3 regions of the Lacticaseibacillus thailandensis DSM 22698 genome follow, and region 1 is predicted to be linked to each of the others. Evidence: predicted binding sites of a transcription regulator. Region 1 holds the regulator's gene; each other region holds the start of a gene.
The links. The regulator HrcA, encoded in region 1, represses chaperone genes, less so after heat shock. The targets are predictions, from matches to a motif close to TTAGCACTCNNNNNNNNNGAGTGCTAA.
Positions count from the first base shown of each region.

Region 2: the regulator HrcA is predicted to act here: its motif matches at 3,167-3,193, upstream of groES (co-chaperone GroES).
Region 3: the regulator HrcA is predicted to act here: its motif matches at 3,163-3,189, upstream of FD19_RS01125 (ATP-dependent Clp protease ATP-binding subunit).

Region 1 covers NZ_AYZK01000001.1:518,297-526,232, forward strand. The annotation lists gene budA (acetolactate decarboxylase) at 1-53, opposite strand, end outside; gene alsS (acetolactate synthase AlsS) at 94-1,779, opposite strand; gene dnaJ (molecular chaperone DnaJ) at 2,036-3,178, opposite strand; gene dnaK (molecular chaperone DnaK) at 3,305-5,176, opposite strand; gene grpE (nucleotide exchange factor GrpE) at 5,209-5,772, opposite strand; gene hrcA (heat-inducible transcriptional repressor HrcA) at 5,798-6,847, opposite strand; gene ribF (riboflavin biosynthesis protein RibF) at 7,004-7,936, opposite strand, start outside.
Region 2 covers NZ_AYZK01000005.1:67,447-75,382, forward strand. The annotation lists gene FD19_RS07635 (ABC-F family ATP-binding cassette domain-containing protein) at 48-2,006, opposite strand; gene FD19_RS07640 (redox-sensing transcriptional repressor Rex) at 2,403-3,044, shown strand; gene groES (co-chaperone GroES) at 3,226-3,513, shown strand; gene groL (chaperonin GroEL) at 3,550-5,187, shown strand; gene FD19_RS07655 (LOG family protein) at 5,459-6,028, shown strand; gene FD19_RS07660 (APC family permease) at 6,223-7,936, shown strand, end outside.
Region 3 covers NZ_AYZK01000001.1:242,766-250,701, forward strand. The annotation lists gene FD19_RS01120 (DUF1827 family protein) at 291-578, opposite strand; gene FD19_RS01125 (ATP-dependent Clp protease ATP-binding subunit) at 859-3,066, opposite strand; gene FD19_RS01130 (hypothetical protein) at 3,462-3,647, shown strand; gene FD19_RS01135 (phosphocarrier protein HPr) at 3,739-4,002, shown strand; gene ptsP (phosphoenolpyruvate--protein phosphotransferase) at 4,004-5,725, shown strand; gene FD19_RS01145 (IspD/TarI family cytidylyltransferase) at 5,993-6,718, shown strand; gene FD19_RS01150 (NAD-dependent epimerase/dehydratase family protein) at 6,727-7,785, shown strand.

The DNA of each region.
Region 1 (7,936 bases):
ACCAGGAGGGCCAGCGTGCCGTGTTGGTAAAGCGTCTGGGTATCATGAGTCAAAATTACACACTCCCTTTGGGTAAAGTTCAACGTATCAGTCTTAGTATAGCTGATCCTTCAGAATGCTTTGCCCCAGTTCTTCACTGTCGCTATAATCAACTGGAATATCCACGACTACAGGCCCATCACTGGCAAAGGCTTCATCCAGCACGCACCCGAGGTCAGCTGGCCGTTCCACCCGGAGGCCCTTGGCACCAAAGCTTTCGGCATACTTTACAAAGTCCACCGGCCCAAAGTTGACGCCGGCAGCTTGCCCGTACTTCATTTCTTCCTGGAATTTGACCATGTCGTAATGGCCGTCATTCCAGATGATGTGTACCAGGTTGGAGTGCAACCGGACCGCTGTCTCCAGCTCCTGACCGGAAAACAGGAAACCACCATCACCCGACACCGAAACGACCTTGTGGTCCGGTCGTAGCAGGCTCGCCGCAATGCCCCACGGCAAGGCCACACCCAGCGTCTGCATCCCGTTACTGAAGAGCAGGTGCCGCGGCTGATAACTCCGGAAGTGCCGCGCCATCCAAATATAGTGAGTCCCGACATCGACCGTCACGGTCATATCGTCGTCCACCCGCTCCTGCAAGGCCCGAATGATGCTCAATGGGTGCACGAGCGTCGCATCCGGTGCCTGTGCCGGTGGTTCATCGCGCTGCTGGATGCGCTGTTGTTCATAGTCGAGGAATCGCTTGGCGCCCGGCACTACGTGGTAGCCACGCATCAACGGTATCAGCAAGTCTAGCGTCTGCGCAATGTCGCCGATCAGCTCCGTTTCGGGCTGGAAGTGGGTATCGATTTCGGACGGCAACGAGTCAATGTTTACGATACGCGCGTCCGCGGCGGCATTCCAGTTACGGGGTTCATACTCAATTGGGTCGTAACCAATCGTGACGACCAGGTCACTTTGCTGCAACAGCTCGTCACCAGGTTGGTTGCGGAACAAACCCACCCGACCAAAGAAATTGTCGATTTGTTCGTGACTAATGATTCCGGCGCCTTGGAACGTCTCAACCACTGGCAATTCGCTCACGGCCAGCAGGTCGCGAATGGCCCGTGTCACGTCAGCTGATGAGGCACGCATGCCCACCAACAGCACCGGCAATTCAGCCTCCTTGATGGCGCGAGCAAGCGTCGTCATCTCACTCAGCGAGGCGGGCCCCAACTTAGGCGCCGCCAAGCGTTTGATTGGTGCCGTCTTCACCGGACTGTCAGTGACATCCTGGGGCACCGACACAAAGCTGGCTCCCTGCTTGCCGGATGCCGCCGCGCGGTAAGCATTCGCAATCGTCTCACTAGTGTTTTCAGGGTCTTGAACCTCCACGGAGTACTTGGTGATGGGCTCAAAGACGGGCGCGTTGCGCATACTTTGGTGTGTCAAGCGTTGTAGGTCGCCCCGCTGCACCTGACCCGAAATAGCTAACACGGGGTCTCCTTCGGCCGTGGCGGTAACCAAACCCGTCGCCAGGTTGGACGCGCCGGGGCCGGAAGTGGTCAGCACCACGCCGGGCTTGCCGGTGATGCGCCCAATGGCGGCGGCCATAAAGGCGGCGTTCTGCTCATGGCGCGCAACGATTAATTTAGGTGCTTGGGGGTTTACGGGGTGCTCTAACCGCTCAAACACCCGGTCAATCTTCGCGCCAGGGATACCAAAAACGTACTTGACGTCATGGTTCACCAAGCTATCAACAATCATATCCGCGCCGTAACGGGGCTGCTTTTCTTCTGTCATGGATAGACCTCACAATCTCTTTGCTTATCTTTTGTAAGTAACTCGCTATTAATACTACACTGATTAAGCTGAGAACGCTACCCATTTCGTCAAAAAAGACACAGACAAATTTTAGCCGGGTCTGATGACGAGTCTGAGCAATTGTTTATGTTCGTGGTGTCCGCCGGCTGCCTCTTCCAAAAGCTCGCTTTTTGCCGTGTCGGGCGGGATCAAAAAAGGTGCGTGCAACTTCCCGCTGCACACACCTTGAATCGTACTACTTGTTAAACGCATCCCGGAACTTATCAAACAAATTACTCTCGTGTGGCTTCACCTTGTCGCCACTCGCGGCAGCGTACGCCATCAAGGCATCCCGTTGCTTCTGATTCAGTTTCTTCGGCGTCCGGATCTTAACCGTCACGATTTCGTCACCAGTGCCACCACCATTCAGGCGTGGGGCACCCTTGCCACGGAGGCGAATCTTCGTCTCGGTCTGGGTGCCCGCTGGCACCTTCAACTGCACGGGTCCGTGCACAGTGTCGGCTTTGACCTCGTCACCCAAGGCCGCCTGAGCAAAGGAGATATCCAGATTCATCAGGATATCGGCGCCGTCACGCACGTACTTCTTGCTAGGCTGGACACGGAAGACCACGTACAGGTCACCAAATGCCGCGCCGTTCTGGCCGGCATCACCAGCGCCATCCAGACGCATTTGCTGACCATCATCGACCCCAGCTGGTACCTTCACGTCAATACTGTGACGCTCCTGCTCCACACCAGTGCCGCGGCAATTCGTGCACTTGTCCTTGATTTCCTTACCAGTACCGCCACAGACATCACAGGTCTCACGGGACTGCATGGTCCCCAGCATCGTTTGCCGAGTGACCGTGATAAAGCCTGCACCGTGACACTTGCTACACGTTTGCGGCTGGGCACCGTTCTTAGCCCCAGTACCGTTGCAGACGTGGCACCGCCCCTGACGGTTGTAACTAATGTTTTCTGACTTACCAAAGACAGCCTCTTCAAACTTCAAGTCCATCCGGTACTGCAGGTCAGCCCCGCGACGTTGACGCGCCTGAGTGGCCGCACCCTGGGCGCCACCACCGAAGAACGAACTGAAAATGTCATCAAAACCACCAAAGCCGCCGCCATCAAACCCACTGTAGGTCTGACCGCCAGCACCACCGCCAAAGCCCTGGGGACCGTCGGCGCTACCATACTGGTCGTACGCGGCCTTCTTCTGCTTGTCAGACAAGACGGAGTAAGCTTCGTTGATCTGCTTAAACTTTTCTTCAGCGCCCGGTTCGTGGTTGATATCTGGGTGGTACTTCTTAGACATCTTCCGGTACGCCTTACGAATTTCATCTTCACTGGCGTCCCGGCTAACACCTAAAATCTCGTAGTAATCTTTATCAGCCATCTTTGCCTCCCCAAAATCGGGTTTCCAAATTCTAGTAATACATACCCATCTAATTTAACACAGGTACAACCATAGCAAAAGACCAAGGCCCGCCATGAGCGGCCTTGGCCCGTTTTGCCACGTTAATTACTTCTTGTCGCCGTCATCAGTATCGGTATATTCGCCGTTAATGGTATCGTCATCCTTGCCATCAGCACTGTTGGCGCTGCTACCGGCATCGCTGCCAGCGGCGCTACCAGCACCAGCTGCGCCGGACTGCGCGGCCTGGGCCTGCTGGTACAACTTGACCGTCATGTCCTGGACGATCTTGTTCAGCGCGTCCTTCTTTTCCTTCATGGCGTCAATGTCGTTCTTCTCCTGGGCCTTCTTCAGCTCATCGCGAGCATCCTCAGCCTTCTTGATGTCGGCATCGTCAACCTTGCCCTTAACGTCCTTCAGGGTCTTGTCGGTCTGGAACAGGAGTTGGTCGACTTCGTTCTTCAGGTCAACCTCTTCCTTACGCTTCTTGTCGGCGTCCGCGTTGGCTTCAGCTTCCTTCACCATGCGGTCGATTTCTTCATCAGACAGACCTGACGAACTCTTGATGGTGATGTTCTGGGACTTGCCAGTGCCCATATCCTTGGCGGATACCTGCACGATCCCGTTCTTATCAATGTCGAACTTAACTTCGATTTGTGGCACACCACGTGGTGCCGCCGGAATGTCCGACAGCTGGAACCGCCCCAAAGTCTTGTTGTCCGCGGCCATTGGGCGTTCACCCTGGAGCACGTGGATATCAACGGCTGACTGGTTGTCCGCCGCCGTACTGAAGACTTGCGACTTGCTGGTTGGAATCGTGGTGTTACGGTCGATCAACTTGGTGAAGACACCACCCATGGTTTCAATCCCCAAGGACAGTGGCGTAACGTCCAACAGCACAACGTCCTTCACGTCACCGGAAATGACACCACCCTGGATAGCGGCACCTAAGGCCACGGCTTCATCTGGGTTGATGGAGTGGTCAGGTTCCTTACCCGTCCAGTTCTTAACGGCTTCCTGAACGGCCGGGATCCGGGTCGAACCACCGTTCAGGATAACCTTATCGATGTCACCGTTGGACAAGCCGGCATCCTTCAAGGCGTTCTGCACTGGAATCCGCGTCTTTTCAACCAGGTCAGCCGTCATTTCGTCGAACTGAGCCCGGGTCAACGTCTTCTCCAAGTGCAGTGGACCGTTAGCACCAGCTGAAATGAATGGCAGGGAAATCTGGGTCTGAGAAACACCAGACAGATCCTTCTTGGCCTTTTCGGCTGCATCCTTCAACCGCTGCATTGCCATCTTGTCCTTGGACAAGTCCACGCCGTTGTCAGCCTTGAAGCCTTCAACCAACCAGTCGATGATCTTGTTATCAAAGTCATCACCACCGAGGTGGGTATCACCGTTCGTGGACAATACTTCGAAGACACCGTCACCTAACTGCAGGATGGAAACATCAAACGTCCCACCACCAAGGTCGTAAACCAAAACCTTCTCGTCGTCGTCAGACTTGTCCAGGCCGTATGCCAAAGCGGAAGCAGTTGGTTCGTTAACGATCCGCTTAACGTCCAAACCCGCAATCTTGCCGGCATCCTTAGTGGCCTGACGCTGGCTGTCGTTGAAGTAGGCCGGTACGGTGATGACCGCTTGTGTCACGTCTTCACCGAGGTAGTCCTCAGCAAACTTCTTGATGTACTGTAAAATCATGGCCGAGATTTCTTGCGGCGTGTATTCCTTATCGCCGACCTTGACCTTGTAACCTGCTTCACCCATGTGCCGCTTAATTGAAATAATGGTGTCGGGGTTAGTGATTGCCTGACGCTTAGCCACTTCACCAACCTGGATCTCGCCATCCTTAAACGCAACCACGGACGGGGTCGTCCGGTTACCTTCTGGGTTGGTGATAATCTTGGGTTCGCCACCTTCAAGGACGGCGACGGCACTGTTAGTAGTACCTAAGTCAATACCAATAATCTTTGCCATATTGATTTACTCCTTAAATTTAATTAACTATTTTATTTAGCAACAACTACCATGGCTGGACGCAAAACCCGGTCATGCAACTGGTAACCCTTTTGCAGAACCTGCGCCACCGTGTCGGCCGGATGCTGGTCATCCGCCGTAATGGTCTGCACAGCTTGATGCACGTTAGGGTCAAACTTTGACCCTTCCGCCTGGATTTCGGTGACCCCGGCTTCCTTGAGGGCTTGCTGAAGGTGACTAGCCACCATCGAAACCCCCTGCTTCAACTGTTCGGCGGCCGGATCGGTCACCTCAGTTGCCAGGGCCCGTTCCAGGTTATCCAGCGACGGCAAAATCGCCGTAATGACCTTCTGACCGTCGTAACGGGCCAGTTGTTCACGCTCCTTCTTGAACCGGGCGTTCATGTTCTTGATTTCTGCTGCTGCTCGCAGGTAATTATCCTCGAGCTCGTCCCGCTCGGCCTGTAATTGCTTCGTGGCCTCGGCGTCGGGACTGTCAGCAGCAATCAAGTGCTCCAAGTCTTCTGCCGACCGCTCCAAATTTTCTTTGGCGACGTCAGCACCTGATTCGGGCTGTTGCCCTTCCTTTTTGGACATTGTGGTGCTCCTTTCCAGACCCACCTCAATGGTGGTCATAGTAGTTAGTTAAGCGTGAGGCTAATTCCGTTCTGAACGCTTCCAGTAAACCGATCATCTTCGAGTACGGCATCGACTTTGGCCCCAGGATGGCAATCATCCCCTGACCGTGATCGTTCACCGAGTACCGCGCCGTAATCAAGCTGAGATTACGCAGGGATTGGTCGGATAACTCCGAACCCAGCCGGACCGAGATTGGTCGCTGGGCCGCATCGTCATCGGTGTGGGTGTCCAGTAACTCGTTGAGCTCGTCCTGTCGGTCAATTAACCGGTAGATCTGCTTGAGCTCGTTCAAATTGTCGGAGCCAAAGTAGTCCATCAGGTTCAACCGGCCGCCAACGTAAAACCGCTCGCTGACTGCCTTCCGCAGGACATCGCCAAAAGCATCCAGGAAGCCCTGCGGCGTCTGCAGTTGCTGCATCAACATAGCGGGAACATCGGTCCGCAACTTTTGCGCCACGGTGGTCAGGCTTTCGCCTACTAGCTGGTCGTTGATAATGCGGATGGCCTTCTCCACCTGCTCGGATGCCAACTCCCGCGGCAACGTGAATACCTGGTTCTGCACGCTCCCATCACTAGCCACAATGATGGCCATGACCTGATGGTTGCCGAGCGGCACTAGCCTGAAGCCTTCAAGGGTCAGGTTAGCCACCTCGGGTCCCAGGGTAATGGCAGTGTAGCTGGTTAAGTTGGACAGGATCCGCGCCGACTGCTCAATAATCTCGTCGATACGGCCAAAGTCGTTCCCGAAGGACTGACGGATCGTCTGCATCTCCCGTTCTGGCACCCGGGCCGGGGTCAGCATGTTATCAAGGTAATACCGATAACCAGCCGAACTTGGTACCCGACCAGAACTACTATGGGTCTTACGGATCAACCCAGCGTCCTCCAGCGCGGCCATGTCGTTACGGATGGTTGCTGAACTCACATGGATGGGTAACGACGTCATGAGGGTTTTACTCCCCACGGGCTGGCCCGTCTCCGTGTACAGCTTGATGATATCTTTGAGCACCATCAGCTCCCGTTCTGTTAACATGTCCTCACCTCCGGAATTAGCACTCATACTTTCTAAGTGCTAACACCAATAATATACAACCAGTGATTAGCAATGTCAACGTGCGGTTGCTAAAATGCCGAAAATTCAGCCCTAAGTCGGACTTATGCCCCGTCCGCGCGTCCTGCTGCGCGTTAATTACCATGGGTGATCCGCCAAGAACGCACGGCTATGCACCTCATCTTGTTGCAATTGCTTGATCAGCCCGTCAGCGTCGACAAACTTCACCTCACCACGCAACCGGTGACACCAGGCCACTTTGACGGTCTCACCGTATACCTGGGCGTCAAAATCAAAGAGGTTGATCTCCACCGTCAGGGCCCGGCCAGCACCAAAGGTAACGTTGTAGCCTACGGACGCCATCCCGTCATACCACCGTCCCTGAACGTAAACGCGGTTAACGTATACCCCAACACCGGGAAGCCACTCGTGCACGGGTGTTTCGATGTTGAGCGTGGGGAAGCCCAACTCGCGACCACGGGCTTCACCATGAACAACGGTGCCCGAAGTCTGGTAGTCGTACCCCAGCAGGGTTGCCGCCAAGTCAACGTCACCGGCGGTCAACGCCGTGCGAATACGGGTGGAACTGATCTTGGCACCCGCCAACGTCTGCTCGGGCACCGTGACCACCTCAAACCGGCCCGCAGCGTATTGCGGCAATAGTGCCATGTTGGCAACGTCATGGGGACCATATGTATAGTCAAACCCGGCCACCACAACCACTGCCTTCAATCCGACCAGGTACTGATCCACAAATTCTTGGGGCGCTAACCGGGCGAACGACGGTGTAAAGTGCGCCACGTAAAAAATGTCGACGCCCAGTTGGTCCGCCAACTCCTCTTTGCGCGCCAACGTGGACAGGTACTTGAACGTAGACGCGTCGGCACCACCATAGACGATGGACGGGTGCACATCGAACGTCATCAACGCTAACGGCACGTGGCGCGTGTCCGCCAAGGCCCGGGCACGTTTGATCACGGTCTGGTGCCCGCGGTGAACACCATCAAAAAAGCCTAGCGTCAAAACGATGGGTCCGCTTGGGCGTTCGGCATCCGTTAATGGTTTAGTAAT
Region 2 (7,936 bases), on a different contig from region 1:
GAAAGTGAATGGAACATTTTACGGCGGGGCTCTTGGTCATTAGCACCTTATTGCTCACTGTCCTCCAGCGCAATGCCGGCTGCTTCCCATTCCGCCTCGGCGTCGGTTAACTTGGCGTCGATCGCATCGACATCCTTTTGCATGTCCTGCAGTTTGACCGCGGCCGTAGCGTTTTCCGGGAGGGCCATTTCGTCGAGAATCGCTTGTTTTTGGGCCTCCAGGTCTTCAATCGTTTTCTCGGCAGCATCGACGCGTCGCTGCAATTTGCGCTGCGCCTTCTGGTCGGCTTTAGCTGCGGCGTAGTCCGCCGCCCCCTGGCTATTGGTGGTTTGCTTCTGCGTGGTCGTGGTACCAAAGACACCTGTGTTGTTGGCTTGCTCGGGGTTGGTGGCCTCCTGTTGCTTTTCCTGGTAGTAATCCCAGTTACCTAACACGATTTCACTGCCGGCCGGACTGAGTACCACTAGGCGGTCCGCCAGGCTGTTGATAAAGTAGCGGTCATGGCTGACGAAGAGTACCGTCCCGTTAAAATCTTCCAGGGCTTGTTCCAGGACCTCTTTGCTGTTGATATCCAAGTGATTGGTCGGTTCGTCCAAGATGAGGAAGTTATCGTGATCCATGGCGAGCTTAGTCATCAACAGGCGCGCTTTTTGCCCCCCTGATAGTGAGGCAACCGTCTTCTCCACGTCGCCGGCGCCCAACAAGAACGCCGCGAGCGCCGAGCGAATATCTTTTTCTGGCGTGGTGGGGTGTTCCTGCCACACTTCTTCCAGGACCGTGTTTTTCGGGTTCAACGAGGCTTGGTCTTGATCGTAGTAACCTGGTTGCACGTTGGCACCGAGTACGGCGTCGCCCTGCAGGAAGGGGATGCGGCCCAGAATACTCTTGAGTAATGTGGATTTGCCCACCCCGTTGGGCCCGACAATGCCGATACGCTCCCCCTTGTTGACGGTAAAGTCGATGGGGCCGGCCATGGGCTCATCGGGTGCGTAGCCAATGGTGGCGTTACGCACCTTGAGGACCTCATTACCGCTACTTTTAGCAGCAGTAAAGTGGAAGTGCGCGGACTGCTCGCCACTTGGCCGCTTCAAACGGTCCATTTTTTCGAGCTGCTTGCGCCGACTTTGCGCCTGCTTAGTGGAGCTGGCGCGCACGATGTTTTTGTCGACGAATTCCTGGAGTTTAGCAATTTCTTCTTGCTGTTTGTTGTAAGCCTTCCACGCTTGGTCCAGGTTGGCGGCCCGCTGCTGCCGATACTGGGAGTAGTTGCCGGTGTAGTGCGTGGCACCCCGCGGACTGAGCTCGTAGACTTCGTTGATTGTGTGGTCGAGGAAGTACTGGTCATGGCTGACAATCAAAATGGCGCCCTTATAGCCGCGCAGGTATCCTTCCAACCATCCCAGCGTGTCGATGTCCAAATGGTTGGTAGGTTCATCCAGGATGATTAGGTCGTGGCGTGACAGCAGCATTTTTGCCAACGCTAGACGGCTACGTTCACCGCCGGAGAGGGTGCTGATTTGGTCGTGGTAGCGTTCGGGGGCAAAGTTGAACCCCGCTAAAACGTTCCGAATTTCGGCTTCGTAGCCGTAACCATTTTGCTCACGGAAGTCGTTGCTGAGTTGGTCATACTGCTTGAGGGTGGCTGCGTAGGTCGCGTCATCCTTGGCCGTGGCCGGGTCGGCAATCTTGGCTTCTAGCGCGTGCATTTGTTGTTCCATGGCGCGCAGTTCCTTGAAACCATCCAGCATTTCGGCATAAATTTCCTTGCTGGAATCGAGTCCGGAATTTTGGGCCAGGTAACCAATGCTGAGGTTCTTGCGCGTGGTGACCGCTCCGTAGTCCGGTGTGGCAATGCCGGCAATAATTTCGAGTAGCGTGGTCTTGCCGATCCCGTTAGGACCAACCAGGCCGACGCGGCTGTTGTCCTGAATTTGAAGGTTGACGTTTGTAAAGAGGTCGATGCCGTCGAAACTGCGGCCAACTCCCTGTGCCTGCAATAAAATCATGTTTATCTCCTTGCGTGGTGTCGTGGGTGCTGGCACCAGTGTCTCCGTAAAAATAGTTACTTCCAATATAGCATAATCTAGCGGGCTGTTGTCTGGTCACCGTGCCACCAGTGGGCATGGTGCGCTGGGCCAACGTTGCGCTGATAGTGAGCGCAGTGGTTCGTATTGGCCTGGTGATTAACGTGATAAGTTAAACAAAGTGGCTGTAAACTTTCGTTTGGCGATTCGTACAACTGTGAATAGATAAAGGCGGTCGCGGGGCTAATGGTGGTGACGGGTGGGCTAGCAGCAGTATGAATAACCAACAAAAGTCAGGTAATGTTCATGAAAACGCTTGTATTTAGTTGTTAAAGCAGTTAACATGAGCATAGGAAATTACGTATGGGGGGTTAAGGCATGGCTACAGGCAAGATTCCACACGCAACCGCGAAACGGTTGCCGATTTACTATCGTTATCTGAATATCTTGGCGGATGAAGGCGTTGAGCGGATATCGTCACGCGACTTTGCGGAGCGAATCAATATTGATGCCACCACCATTCGCCGGGACTTTGCGTACTTTGGTCAGCTGGGGACGCGTGGCTTTGGTTATAACGTGCAAAGTTTACTGCGGTTCTTCCGGAAGGCTCTGTATCAAGATCACTTGACGCACGTTGCCCTGATTGGGGTCGGTAACCTCGGCCGTGCCTTATTGAAGTACAACTTTCAGCAGACCAACAACATTCGTATTAGTGCGGCGTTTGATACCGACCCGGCCATTACTGGTACCATCCAGAACGGGGTGCCAGTGTATTCCATGACGGACCTGGAGCAACAGATCAAGGACCAACAAATTAAAATCGCCATTTTGGCCACCCCCGTCAGTGCTGCGCAGGAAATTACGGACGCGCTCGTGGAGGCCGGTGTTGAGGGCCTGATGAACTTTTCCGCTACCCGCGTCAACGTGCCCGACACGGTGGACGTTAAGTACATCGACCTGGCCAACGAATTGCAGTCGCTCATCTTCTTTGTCGCGAACCGCGAAGAGCGCACTAACTAAATATTTGTCAATGAGTGCCCCACCAGCAAAACGGTTGCTGGTGGGGTTTTGTGGCCACACTACAGAAAAAGTTAGCACTCCCTGTTGCATTTTGCTAACAACATGGTATAGTAAGAATTGTGTTAGCACTTAGTGTAAACGAGTGCTAAAAATCAATCAAAAAATTCTTGGAGGGATTATCTTGCTGAAACCATTAGGAGATCGTGTTGTCGTTCAGGTCGAGGAAGAAAAGGAACAAACCGTTGGTGGGATTGTTCTTGCTAACAACGCGAAGGAAAAGCCAACGACTGGTAAGGTAATTGCTGTCGGTGCCGGCGCGACGACACCAGAAGGTAAGCGGCTACCAATGTCCGTTAAGGAAGGCGACGTGATCATGTATGACAAGTACGCCGGCTCCCAAGTGAAGTTTGATGGCGAGGATTACCTGATTCTGCACGACAAAGATATCATGGCAATCGTTGAAGATTAATTCGTGACCAACTAATTACTGAGGTGAATAACAAACATGGCTAAAGACATTAAATTCTCTGAAGATGCACGGGCAGCAATGCTTCGTGGTGTAGATAAGTTAGCAAATACCGTTAAGACCACCATTGGGCCTAAGGGTCGTAACGTGGTTTTGGATAAGGAATATGGTGCACCCGAAATTACTAATGACGGTGTCACGATTGCCAAGTCTATTGACCTGGAAGACCGTTACGAAAACATGGGTGCCAAGTTGGTGGCCGAAGTTGCTTCCAAGACTAACGACATCGCCGGTGATGGTACGACTACTGCTACGGTTTTGGCACAGGCCATCATCCGTGAAGGCATGAAGAACGTCACTGCTGGTGCCAACCCTGTTGGTATCCGCAAAGGTATCGAAGAAGCCACTGACGCTGCTGTTGATGCCCTGCACAAAAACTCCCACAAGGTTTCCAACAAGGACGAAGTTGCGCAAGTTGGTGCCGTTTCTTCCGCGAGTGAAGAAGTTGGTAAGTTGATCGCCGACGCAATGGAAAAGGTTGGTCACGACGGTGTCATCACCATCGAAGAAGGTAAGGGGATCAAGACCGAGCTGTCCGTTGTTGAAGGGATGCAGTTCGACCGTGGCTACCTATCCCAGTACATGGTTACTGACAACGACAAGATGGAAGCCGACTTGGACAACCCGTACATCCTGATTACTGACAAGAAGATCAGTAACATCCAGGACATCCTGCCACTACTGCAGCAAATCGTTCAGCAAGGTAAGTCCCTCCTCATTATTGCCGATGATGTTGACGGCGAAGCACTGCCAACACTGGTACTGAACAAGATTCGTGGTACCTTCAACGTGGTTGCCGTTAAGGCCCCTGGTTTTGGTGACCGGCGTAAGGCCCAGCTGCAGGATATTGCCGTACTGACTGGTGCCCAGGTCATTAGTTCTGACATTGGTATGGAACTGAAGGACACGACCCTGGAACAGTTAGGTCAGGCTGGCAAGGTGACGGTAACTAAGGATGATACGACGATTGTTGAAGGCGCTGGTACTAAGGACGCCATCGACGAGCGGGTTGCTACCATCAAGTCTCAGATTGCGGACACGACCAGCGACTTTGACCGTGAGAAGTTGCAGGAACGTCTGGCTAAGTTAGCTGGTGGTGTGGCTGTCATCAATGTTGGTGCCGCTACTGAAACCGAATTGAAGGAACGTAAGTACCGGATCGAAGACGCTTTGAACGCGACCCGTGCCGCCGTTGAGGAAGGTTACGTGGCCGGTGGTGGTACTGCTTTGGCTAACGCCATCCCGGCAGTTGCTGCCTTGAAGGAAAGCGGCGACGTCCAGACTGGTATCAACATTGTGCAGCGGGCCCTGGAAGAACCAGTGCGTCAGATTGCCGAGAACGCTGGCCTTGACGGTTCCGTCATTGTTGAGCACCTGAAGAGCCAGAAGGTCGGTGTTGGTTTCAACGCTGCTACTGGTGCTTGGGAAGACTTGGCTAAGAGCGGGATCATCGACCCAACTAAGGTTACCCGTTCCGCACTTCAGAACGCCGCTTCCGTTGCCGCATTGATGTTAACGACTGAAGCCGTTGTGGCTGATATTCCGGACAAGAACGCTAATAACAACGCCGCAGCTGGTGCCGGTGCAGCCGGTGCCGGCATGGGCGGTATGATGTAATCCATTTCCAACACGATTGACGAAGGGCGGCCACCGCGTGGCCGCCCTTTTGTTGTGTAGCCGCGGTCTGCGGCTCGGGTGTCCTGCCAATAGCTGGGGTGGGACCGTAGTCATCGCAACCTGCACCACCACTAGATTGGTTACGGAAATGGGTGTTGGTGTTGCACCCACACTAAGTATACGTTGACATATCGTGCGAAATTGAATTGCGGGGCTAAACCCGCTATAATTGAAGCTCACGGTATGAGTTTATTGAACGGAGATGATGGTTGTGAAGTTATCAGTCTTTTGCGGCTCGCGCTACGGCGTTAAAAAGAGTTATGAACAGGTGGCCCACGCATTGGGGTGGTATCTAGGCAGCCACCACATTGAGTTGGTATACGGCGGATCCGTATCTGGCATCATGGGTACCATTAGTGGTGCCACCCTAGCAGCGGGCGGCGACGTCACGGGTATCTATCCCGATGGCCTCTTTGATTCCGAGCTGCCCCGCCGTAACACCACCCACGCGATTCGGACCAGCACCATCGATGAGCGCAAAAAGCTGTTGATTGAGGAGCCCGACGCGTTCTTAGTCTTTCCTGGCGGCTTTGGCACGCTGGAAGAAATTTCGCAGGCCATCTCCTGGATGACCATCGGCCTGGTGGAAATCAAACCGATTGGGATCTTCAACATGGATAAGTTCTATGATCCGTTAGTGGCCCAACTCCAGGTATTTGTGGATCAGGGCTTTGCCACTGACATCATGTCCCACATTCACGTTTCCGATAATTTTGAAGAACTTGTTCAATCGCTGGACGCCGACCGGCAGGCGTTGGATGCGGCGGTTGCAGTCAAATAATTTTTACCAAAGAGGTGGCATTTGCCGCCTCTTTTGCGTATTGTAAGGATAGAGACACCAAATTTTGGTGCCAATGCGGTTTGTTAGTGGTATATTAATGCTTATGTCGTGCCCGGTAGGCCGGGTACAGTTGGGGGGCAGGCGACCAGATACGTTGCCGTGCCCTGCATTTCTGAATAGGAGTACATAAAGCGATGCATTCACTGAAACGGTTCTTCATCGGACGACCACTGAAGTCGTCCGAAGAAGGCGGGCAGAAGCTGGGTAAGTTAAAAGCACTGGCAATGCTGAGTTCTGATGCGCTGTCGTCAGTGGCGTATGGTACCGAGCAAATTGTGCTGGTGCTGACCACTTTGTCGGCGGCGGCGATTTGGTATTCGTTACCAATTGCGGCGTTCGTCCTGGTGCTATTACTCAGTTTGACCCTGTCGTATCGTCAAATTATTCACGCTTATCCCGGTGGGGGTGGCGCCTACGTGGTGTCCAGCCAAAACCTGGGCCGTAACGCGGGGCTGCTCGCCGGCGGGTCACTGTTGATTGACTACATGTTGACGGTGGCGGTTTCGGTCTCGTCAGGGGCTGAAGCCATTACGTCAGCGATCCCGGCTTTGTATGGTCATGAAGTCACCATCTCACTGGTCATCATCTTCATATTAATGGTAATGAACCTGCGCGGGATGAGCGAGTCGGCGTCCTTCCTGATGGTACCGGTCTACTTATTCGTGGTGTCCATTGTCATCATGATTCTCTGGGGCTTGTACCGCATTGTCAACGGCTCGATTCCGTACGCCGCGCACGCAGCGGTGGGTTCCGTCGTACCAGGTATTACGGCGGCATTAATATTTCGGGCGTTTAGTAGTGGTTCTAGTTCCTTAACTGGGGTGGAAGCCATCAGTAACGCGGTACCGTTCTTCAAGAAACCCCGGGCTAAAAACGCGGCCGGAACGTTAGCCATCATGGCAACGATTCTGGGGTTCTTCTTTGCTGGTATTACGTTTCTCAACTACTGGTACGGCATTGTGCCGGAAGCCAAAGTGACGGTGCTGTCACAGGTGGCCGGCCACACCTTTGGTAACGGTAGCATTATGTACTACGTGATTCAGTTTGCAACGGCCCTGATTTTGGCGGTGGCCGCTAACACTGGTTTTTCGGCCTTCCCCGTCTTGGCCTTTAACCTGGCCAAGGACAAGTACATGCCGCACATGTACATGGACCGTGGGGACCGGCTCGGCTTTTCCAACGGGATCATTACCCTGGCGGTGGGGTCGGCCATCCTGATTGCGATTTTCCATGGTAGCACTGAGCGGCTGATTCCCTTGTACGCGGTTGGCGTGTTCATTCCGTTTACGTTGAGCCAAAGTGGCATGATTCGTCACTGGCTCAAGCGCCGGGGCACGGAAAAGGGCTTGTTTGGTAAAACCCTGGCTAACTTCTCGGGGGCGTTGATTTCCTTTGCTATTCTGGTCATTCTGTTTGTTTACCGTTTGCCAGATATTTGGCCATTTTTCATCATCATGCCGGCGTTGTTGTTCTTGTTTTACAAGATCAAGCACCACTATACAAACGTGGCGGAGCAATTGCGGCTGGAGCGTGACAACGCCAAGCTCCACGAATACAGTGGGAGCACGGTTATCGTGCTGGTTGGTAACGTGACTCGTGTGACGCGGGGGGCGCTCAATTATGCCCAGACGATTGGCGATTACGTAATTGCGATGCACGTGTCGATGGATGAAAACCCGACGAAGGAACACGAGACGCAGACGGAATTCCGGGCAGACTTCCCGGACGTACGCTTTGTGGACGTGCACTCGAGTTATCGGTCAGTACAGGGGCCGGTGATTCGGTTCGTGGATACGATTGCGCGCAACGCCGCCAAGCGTAACTTTACGACGACGGTCCTGATTCCGC
Region 3 (7,936 bases), 280 kb from region 1:
GCCACCAAGCTACTAATGATGACTCGAAAATATCGTCGTACCGCAGTTACGGCCAGCTATGTACCTAAGTGGTGGTCACTTTCTTTCCGTTATTTGATTGTTAGCGTTAATAACTGTAGGTACACCTAAAAATATGCCACTAACGGCGCAATTTGGCAACTAACGTTAGGTGTCGGGCAAAAAAAACGGTCGCGTCGATAACCAACGTGACCGTTACTATATCAATGCAAAGCTTACACCTGATTATGGTGCACAAAATACACTTTGCATTACGCTTTTTTCATGTCCTGTTAGCTAGCCACCTTAGTTCGCAAGGTGGCGGTAGCAACATGGGGTGCCCGAATCAACTCGACATCTTCTGGTTGACGGTGCGTCAGCTGGCTGAGGACATACTCAATTTCGGCGTTCTGGATGTTGCGCCGTTCGTTGCGAAGCACCACTTCTTGGTGGTGGGGAGACTCAGTGAAAATCACCGTTGTCTGGCCCAGAGAGTAAACCTGAACGAGCTGAGCGTTGGTGTGCGCCAGTTGTTGTTGCACGAGGTTCGGGAAACTATTGGTAATGTCGACAAGCCGCATGACAATCAACCCTTTCTTTGTCTGGTTACCCTTATTATACAATGATTGGGAGCCGGATGAAAGCGGGTGCAGAAAACGGCCCAAGGTGTTAAAGTTTGGCCGTCCATCCCGGTTATTGTGCGTGCGGTGATTGGTCCCCACATGTGAGCGGTCACAGAACGACTACCGCAAGATGTCAACCTTCAGGTCGTTTCCGATGCCAAACAGCCAACCCATCAACGCAAAAACCACCCTGACGTTGGGGTCAGGGTGGTACGTACAAACAGTATTCAGTTCAACCTTACTTTTTCTGCGCGGCATCAGCTGTGGCCGGGGCGGCAGCAATGGTGATCTCACCATCGCTGATCCGGGCCTCAAGCTGTTGACTGGTGGGGTGATCCAAGAAGTAATCGGCAACGCGGTCCTCAATCTGCTCCTGAATGACCCGCCGAAGCGGCCGTGCACCCATGGCCGGATTGAAGCCCAGCTCAACCAACTTCTCCTTAACCGGCGTGGTGACGTGGATGTTCAGCCCCTGCGTAGCCACGTTGGCGTTGGTATCGGCGATCATCAAGTCGACAATCTTCAGGAGGTCATCTTTCGACAGGGACTTGAACTCAACGATATCGTCAAAGCGGTTGAGGAATTCAGGCTTGAAGTAGTTGCCCAACTGGTTCATTACACTGTGTTCCTTACCAGCAGCTGCGGCCGCAAAGCCAACATTTGCCTCGGCATCCGTGGCGCCGGCATTACTAGTCATGATGATAATCGTGTCCTTGAAGGAAACGGTCCGGCCCTGACTATCAGTCAGGCGGCCATCATCCAGGATCTGCAGGAACATGTTCATGACGTCCGGGTGGGCCTTCTCGATTTCGTCTAGCAAAATCAAGCTGTACGGATGACGACGCACCTTTTCCGTCAACTGACCAGCCTCTTCATAGCCAACATACCCAGGAGGGGACCCGATCAGCTTTGACACACTGTGCTTCTCCATGTATTCCGACATGTCAAAGCGGACCATTGCGTCCTCGCTACCGAACAACTCGTTTGCAAGCTGCTTAGCCAGTTCAGTCTTCCCGACACCGGTAGGACCAACAAAGAGGAAGCTACCAATTGGCCGACCCGTCTTATTAAAGCCGATCCGGTTACGCCGAATAGCCCGCGCAACTTTGTCCACGGCCTGATTCTGACCAATAATTTTGGCCTCCAGGTGTGGTGCCAAGTCCTTTAACTGTTCTTGCTCTTGCTGCTTGAGTTCACCGACGGGGATGTTCGTCTTTTCTTCGACAATTTGTTCCATATCCTTCTCGGTGATCTGCGGCACATCTTCGTCAGCACTAGACTGCTGGTCGGACTTCATTTTGTTCAACTTGTTGACCTGGTCGCGGTAGAAGGCCGCTTTTTCATAATCTTCGGCCTTCAGGGCGTCCTGCTTTTGGGATTCAGCATCGCTAATCTTCTTATCAATAGCGGCAGGGTCGATTGGTGTGATGGTCAGGTTCTTACGGCTACCTGATTCATCCAGCAGATCGATGGCCTTGTCGGGCAGGAACCGGTCCTGAATGTAACGGGCTGACAACTGTGCAGCGGCCTCAATGGCCTTGTCCGTGTACTTGACGTGGTGGTAGCTCTCGTACCGTCCTTGAATGCCCTTCAAAATGGCAATCGTTTCGTCAACGGACGGTTCGTCGACCGTGACCGGCTGTAGCCGACGGGCAAGGGCAGAGTCTTTTTCGATGGTCCGGTACTCACTGTTCGTGGTAGCACCAACTAGTTGGATCTCACCACGGGCCAAAGCCGGCTTCAAGACGTTACCCGCGTCCATACCGCCTTCAGCGTTGCCGGCACCTACAATCTCGTGAATTTCGTCAATAAACAGGATAATTTGTGGATTCTGCTTCATTTCGGTGAGCAGCTGTTGCATCCGCTGTTCGAATTGGCCACGCATGCTTGTACCCTGAACCAGGGATACGACGTCAAGCTGAATCACCTGACGGTCTTGCAGTTTCTGGGGTACATCACCATTAGCAATCTTCAACGCCAGACCTTCAACCACGGCAGTTTTGCCGACCCCAGCTTCACCAATGAGTACGGGGTTGTTCTTGGTTCGACGGTTAAGAATTTCAATCACCCGGGCGATTTCCTTGTCCCGACCAATCACGGGATCAATTTCACCGTTCTTGGCCTGGGCAGTGAGGTTCACGCCGTATTGACCAAGGAGTGAGTTGCCGTTGTTCTGACCGCCACGGGGATTCCGTGGACCTTGTCCGCCAGCCTGATTCTGCGGACCTTGACTGTCGGAAGCACGCTGCTGATTTTCGTTCATAGCACGAAAGATACTTTCGAGGCTGTTAAAACCGAACGGATCACCAGTGGAGTTGGTAGCTTCTGCTTGTGCCTTTAATTCTTGGTAGCAGTTCTGGCAGAGGTTGATCTCACGCTTGGTGCCGTTCACGTTGGTATAAAGGTGAATTGTAGCAGGGTTCTGCTGACAGTTTTCACACAACATGCACAACACGTCCTTTCTTCGGGTTCTTGATCAACGTCAGGTACGTTTGACCTTTATTGACCTTGATGCTAGTGTACAACCAATACTTACTGAATGCAAGCACTCTCGAGGTGAGAGTGCTAAAAAGTGTTGCTCACCACTTTTTTCTGACCAACTATTCCTATTATATAACGCGAGTCCGGCGTGACAACGATGAGTGCAAACTTTTACTGGTGGGAGCCACGGCGCACGATTTAGGGGTGAAGCACAGCGCCTGGAACCCGAGTGAACATTGTCCCTGAGGTAGGGCGCTAGGGTGGATTCAGCGAAAAACTTATAATTTGGTGCTGGTTAATTGTGGTGTAACCGATTTCGTGATAAAATTGGAAGTACCTGTTGAAAGGAGTATCCATGTAATGGCAGATGATTATGTAGCACTGATGGATCAATTACGGGACGGGAGCCTCGCGGAACTACGAATCAAGCCCGAGCAATTCATGGCATTTCGTACCGCTTGGAACAATTACCCGCAACGTAAACAAATTGTTGGTTCAGCTGAACGTGGTGGCGACATTGTCTACCATGCCGAAAGCGACAAGTAGTAACCGCATCCATTAAAAGTGTTGTGCAGCGTCCGCAAAAATGGTAACCTTTACAGGAATTAACTTTTACTAGCAAAAGGAGAGATTTTTCATGGAAACACGTGATTATAACATTATTGCTGACAGCGGGATTCATGCACGTCCTGCTACCCTGTTGGTTCAGTCCGCAAGTAAGTTCCAGTCGGACGTTAACTTGGCCTACAACGGTAAGTCCGTTAACTTGAAGTCCATCATGGGTGTCATGAGTTTGGGTGTCGGCAAGGGTGCTGACGTTACCATTACCGCAGAAGGTGCCGACGAAGCCGACGCTATTGCTGCGATCGACGAAACCATGAAGAAGGAAGGCCTCGCTTAACATGACCAAAGAACTCAAGGGTATTGCAGCTTCCGACGGTATTGCCGTTGCGAAGGCCTACCTGCTCGTAGAACCTGATCTTTCCTTCGATCAGAAAACCATTACGGACACAGATGCCGAAGTTGCGCGGCTTAAGGACGCCACTAAGGCTTCTCACGACGATTTACAGCTGATTCGTGATAAGGCAAAGGAATCGCTCGGTGAGGAAGAGGCTCAGGTTTTCGATGCTCACATGATGATTCTGGACGACCCTGAGTTCACCGGTGCCATCGAAAGCAAGATTACTGATGAAAAGGTCAACGCTGAACAGGCGTTGGATGACGTCTCCAAGATGTTCATTGCTACCTTTGAAGGCATGACTGACAACCCATACATGCAGGAACGTGCTGCCGACGTGAAGGATGTTTCCAAGCGTCTGATGAGCCACCTGTTGGGTGTTGAGTTGCCTAACCCAGCCTTGATCGACGAAGAAGTTGTTATTGTGGCGCACGACTTGACGCCTAGTGACACCGCTCAGTTGAACAAGAAGTTCGTTAAGGGCTTTGTGACTGATATTGGTGGGCGTACCGCTCACTCGGCTATCATGGCGCGGTCGCTGGAAATTCCGGCCGTTGTGGGGACGGATTCCGTGACTAAGAGCGTCAAGGCTGGCGAGACCATCGCGGTTGATGGGTTAAACGGTGACGTCGTGGTTGATCCATCCGCAGAACAGCAGGCCGACTTTGAGAAGCAGGCTAAGCAGTATGCTGCCGACCGTGCAGAATGGGCTAAGCTCAAGACGGCCAAGACCGTTACGGCTGATGGTAAGCACTTCGAATTGGCCGCCAACATTGGTACCCCCAAGGACCTTGAAGGTGTACACGCCAACGGTGCCGAAGCGGTCGGCCTGTACCGGACTGAGTTCCTGTACATGGATTCTTCCGAATTGCCAAGCGAAGACGACCAGTTTGAAGCTTACAAGGAAGTGCTCGAATCCATGAGCCCGAAGCCAGTCGTTGTTCGGACGATGGACATTGGTGGTGACAAGCACTTGCCATACATGCCACTGCCAGAAGAAATGAACCCATTCTTGGGTTACCGTGCGATTCGGATTAGCTTGGACCGTCAGGAAATCTTCCGGACACAGTTGCGGGCATTGCTGCGGGCTTCTGCCTTCGGTAAGCTACGCATCATGTTCCCAATGATTGCGACGATTCAGGAGTTCGAGGCCGCCAAGAAGATCTTCTTGGAAGAAAAGGCTAACCTGGAAAAGGCGGGCACGAAGATTGCTGATGATATCCAGTTGGGTATCATGATAGAAATCCCTGCTGCTGCCGTTCTGGCGGATCAGTTCGCTAAGCACGTGGACTTCTTCTCTATTGGTACGAACGACTTGATTCAGTACTCAATGGCTGCCGACCGTGGTAACGAACACGTTTCCTACCTGTACCAGCCATACAACCCATCCATTCTGCGCTTGGTTAAGCACGTTATTGACTCTGCGCACAAAGAAGGCAAGTGGACTGGCATGTGTGGTGAAGCTGCAGGGGATCCAGTGATGGTGCCATTGCTGCTCGGCATGGGTCTGGACGAGTACTCAATGAGTGCTACTAGCATTCTGAAGGTACGTAGCCTGATGAAGCGGCTCTCAACCGAAGACATGAAGAAGTTGGCTGAGACTGCTATGAACGAAAATATTACCAATGATCAGAACAAGGAATTGGTTGAGAAGTTTGTTAACTAATTCGTTACGTCAACTGATTGTAGTTGCTCGCGGAGACGCGGGCAACTTTTTTTATGTTTGGCTTAGAGTAACGAGCTGATGTATGCGTCAATCGGTGCACTTGCCCGTGCGGGTACATCAACCACCACGACCACGAGCGCATAATTGGTGTGATAGTAGCGATGGTAGGGATTGCAAAAGGCCAATGTTTACCGTACTCTTACAAGGTAGGCAGTACACTAACCAATTATTACTGCACAGTATACGTTTTGGTTGGGAGGAAAAGTTATGAGCCATATTGCAATCATCATTGCCGGTGGTTCTGGCCGGCGGATGGGTCAGGATATTCCTAAGCAGTTTATTAACGTTTATGATAAGCCGGTTTTGGTGTATACCCTCGAAAGCTTTCAAAATCATCCCGAAGTTGACGCGATTGAGTTGGTTTGTCGCGATGGGTGGCAGAATGTGGCCCTCGCCTACGCCAAGCAGTTTAACATCACGAAGTTGCAATGGGTAGTTACTGGTGGTGGGACTGGCCAGGAATCGATTCGTAATGGTGTTTATAACCTTGAGGGTAAATGTGACGACAACGATACCATCATTATTCATGATGGTATCCGTCCCTTGGTGGATGGTGCGGTTCTTAGCGATGTCATTGTTAAGTGTGGCATTCATGGTAATGCTGTTACTTCGTTACCTTATAATGAACAAATTTTTGTTGTTGATCCTAACGACGCGACTAGTACTACACAATACATTCCGCGCGAAACGTTGCGCCGCGTGTCCACCCCACAAGCGTACCGGTTCGGTAAGTTGGATTGGGCCTACCACAAGGCCTTCAAGGAAGAGATTGGCATTTATGGGTCCTCCTATACCAACACCATGATGGTCGAGTTGGGTGAACGGCTTTACTTTGCGGCTGGTTCCGATAAGAACATTAAACTGACCACTAAGGATGACCTCGAGATGTTTAAGGCTTACCTGAAAGCCGATAAGGATAACTGGTTGAAGTAGGTGATTACATGACAACCGATATTCATTTGAATGCGCTCTACCGCGCAGACGTGGAGTATGTGGCTTCTTTGGCTTTGCCGTGGGACCAGATGAGTAACGTCGCAGTTTTGATTACGGGGGCCTCAGGCATGCTGGGTAGTTTTATGGTTGACGTGCTCATGCACCGCAATTTAACCGCAGGGATGCAGTGCAAAGTTTATGCTCTAGGACGTAACTTGGCTCGTGCCCAAAAACGTTTTGGGGCGTACTGGAATTCAGCAGATTTTGAGTTTATTGCGCATGACATTAACACGCCCCTCACGCAACCCTTGGCCAACTTAGGGTACATTTTCCATCTGGCCAGTAATACGCATCCGGTTGCTTACGCGACGGATCCTATTGGGACGATTACCACGAACATCATTGGCACGCACAACCTACTGGAGTTAGCAGCCAGTCAGCATATTCAGCGATTTGTTTTTGCTTCGTCAAATGAAGTTTATGGCGAAAATCGGGGTGACGTGGAAAAGTTTGATGAGGAGTATTGCGGTTACATTGACCCGAACACGTTGCGGGCGGGGTACCCTGAAAGCAAACGGTGTGGGGAAGCCTTGTGCCAGGCGTACCTGTCCCAAAAGGGTGTGGATGTTGTGATTCCACGGTTGACCCGTTCATACGGCCCCACCGTTAAGCCAGAAGACAGCAAGGCCATTTCCCAGTTCATTAATAATGCGCTGAGGGGTGAGGACATTGTCCTGAAAAGTGCCGGACACCAGCAATATTCCTTTACCTACGTTGCGGATGCAATTGCTGGTCTCTTGACCGTGGCCCTCAAAGGTACCAGTGGGAACGCTTATAATATCGCGGACAGTCGGTCAGATATCTCGTTGCGTGAGTTGGCCACAATCATTGCACATGCGGTGGGCCGGACCGTTACTTATGATCTGCCCAACGCCACGGAGCAAAAGGGGTTCAGTAAGGCCACGAAGGCGTTGTTGGACTCAACCAAACTACAGGGCTTGGGTTGGACCGCCAAGTATGATATTGCGGCCGGGATTCATCGGACCCTGAGCATCATGCAGGGGTAACGGGGGGCAAGTTGAATTATTTATCGCGTGATAAAGCCTGCCCACTGGTAGTGTTGTTTTCACGGGATGACGTCAGTTGATGTATATCTAAGCACGACTAAAGGAAATGGTTCCCAAAATGTGGGGACCTTTTTTTAATACATTGTGTTTA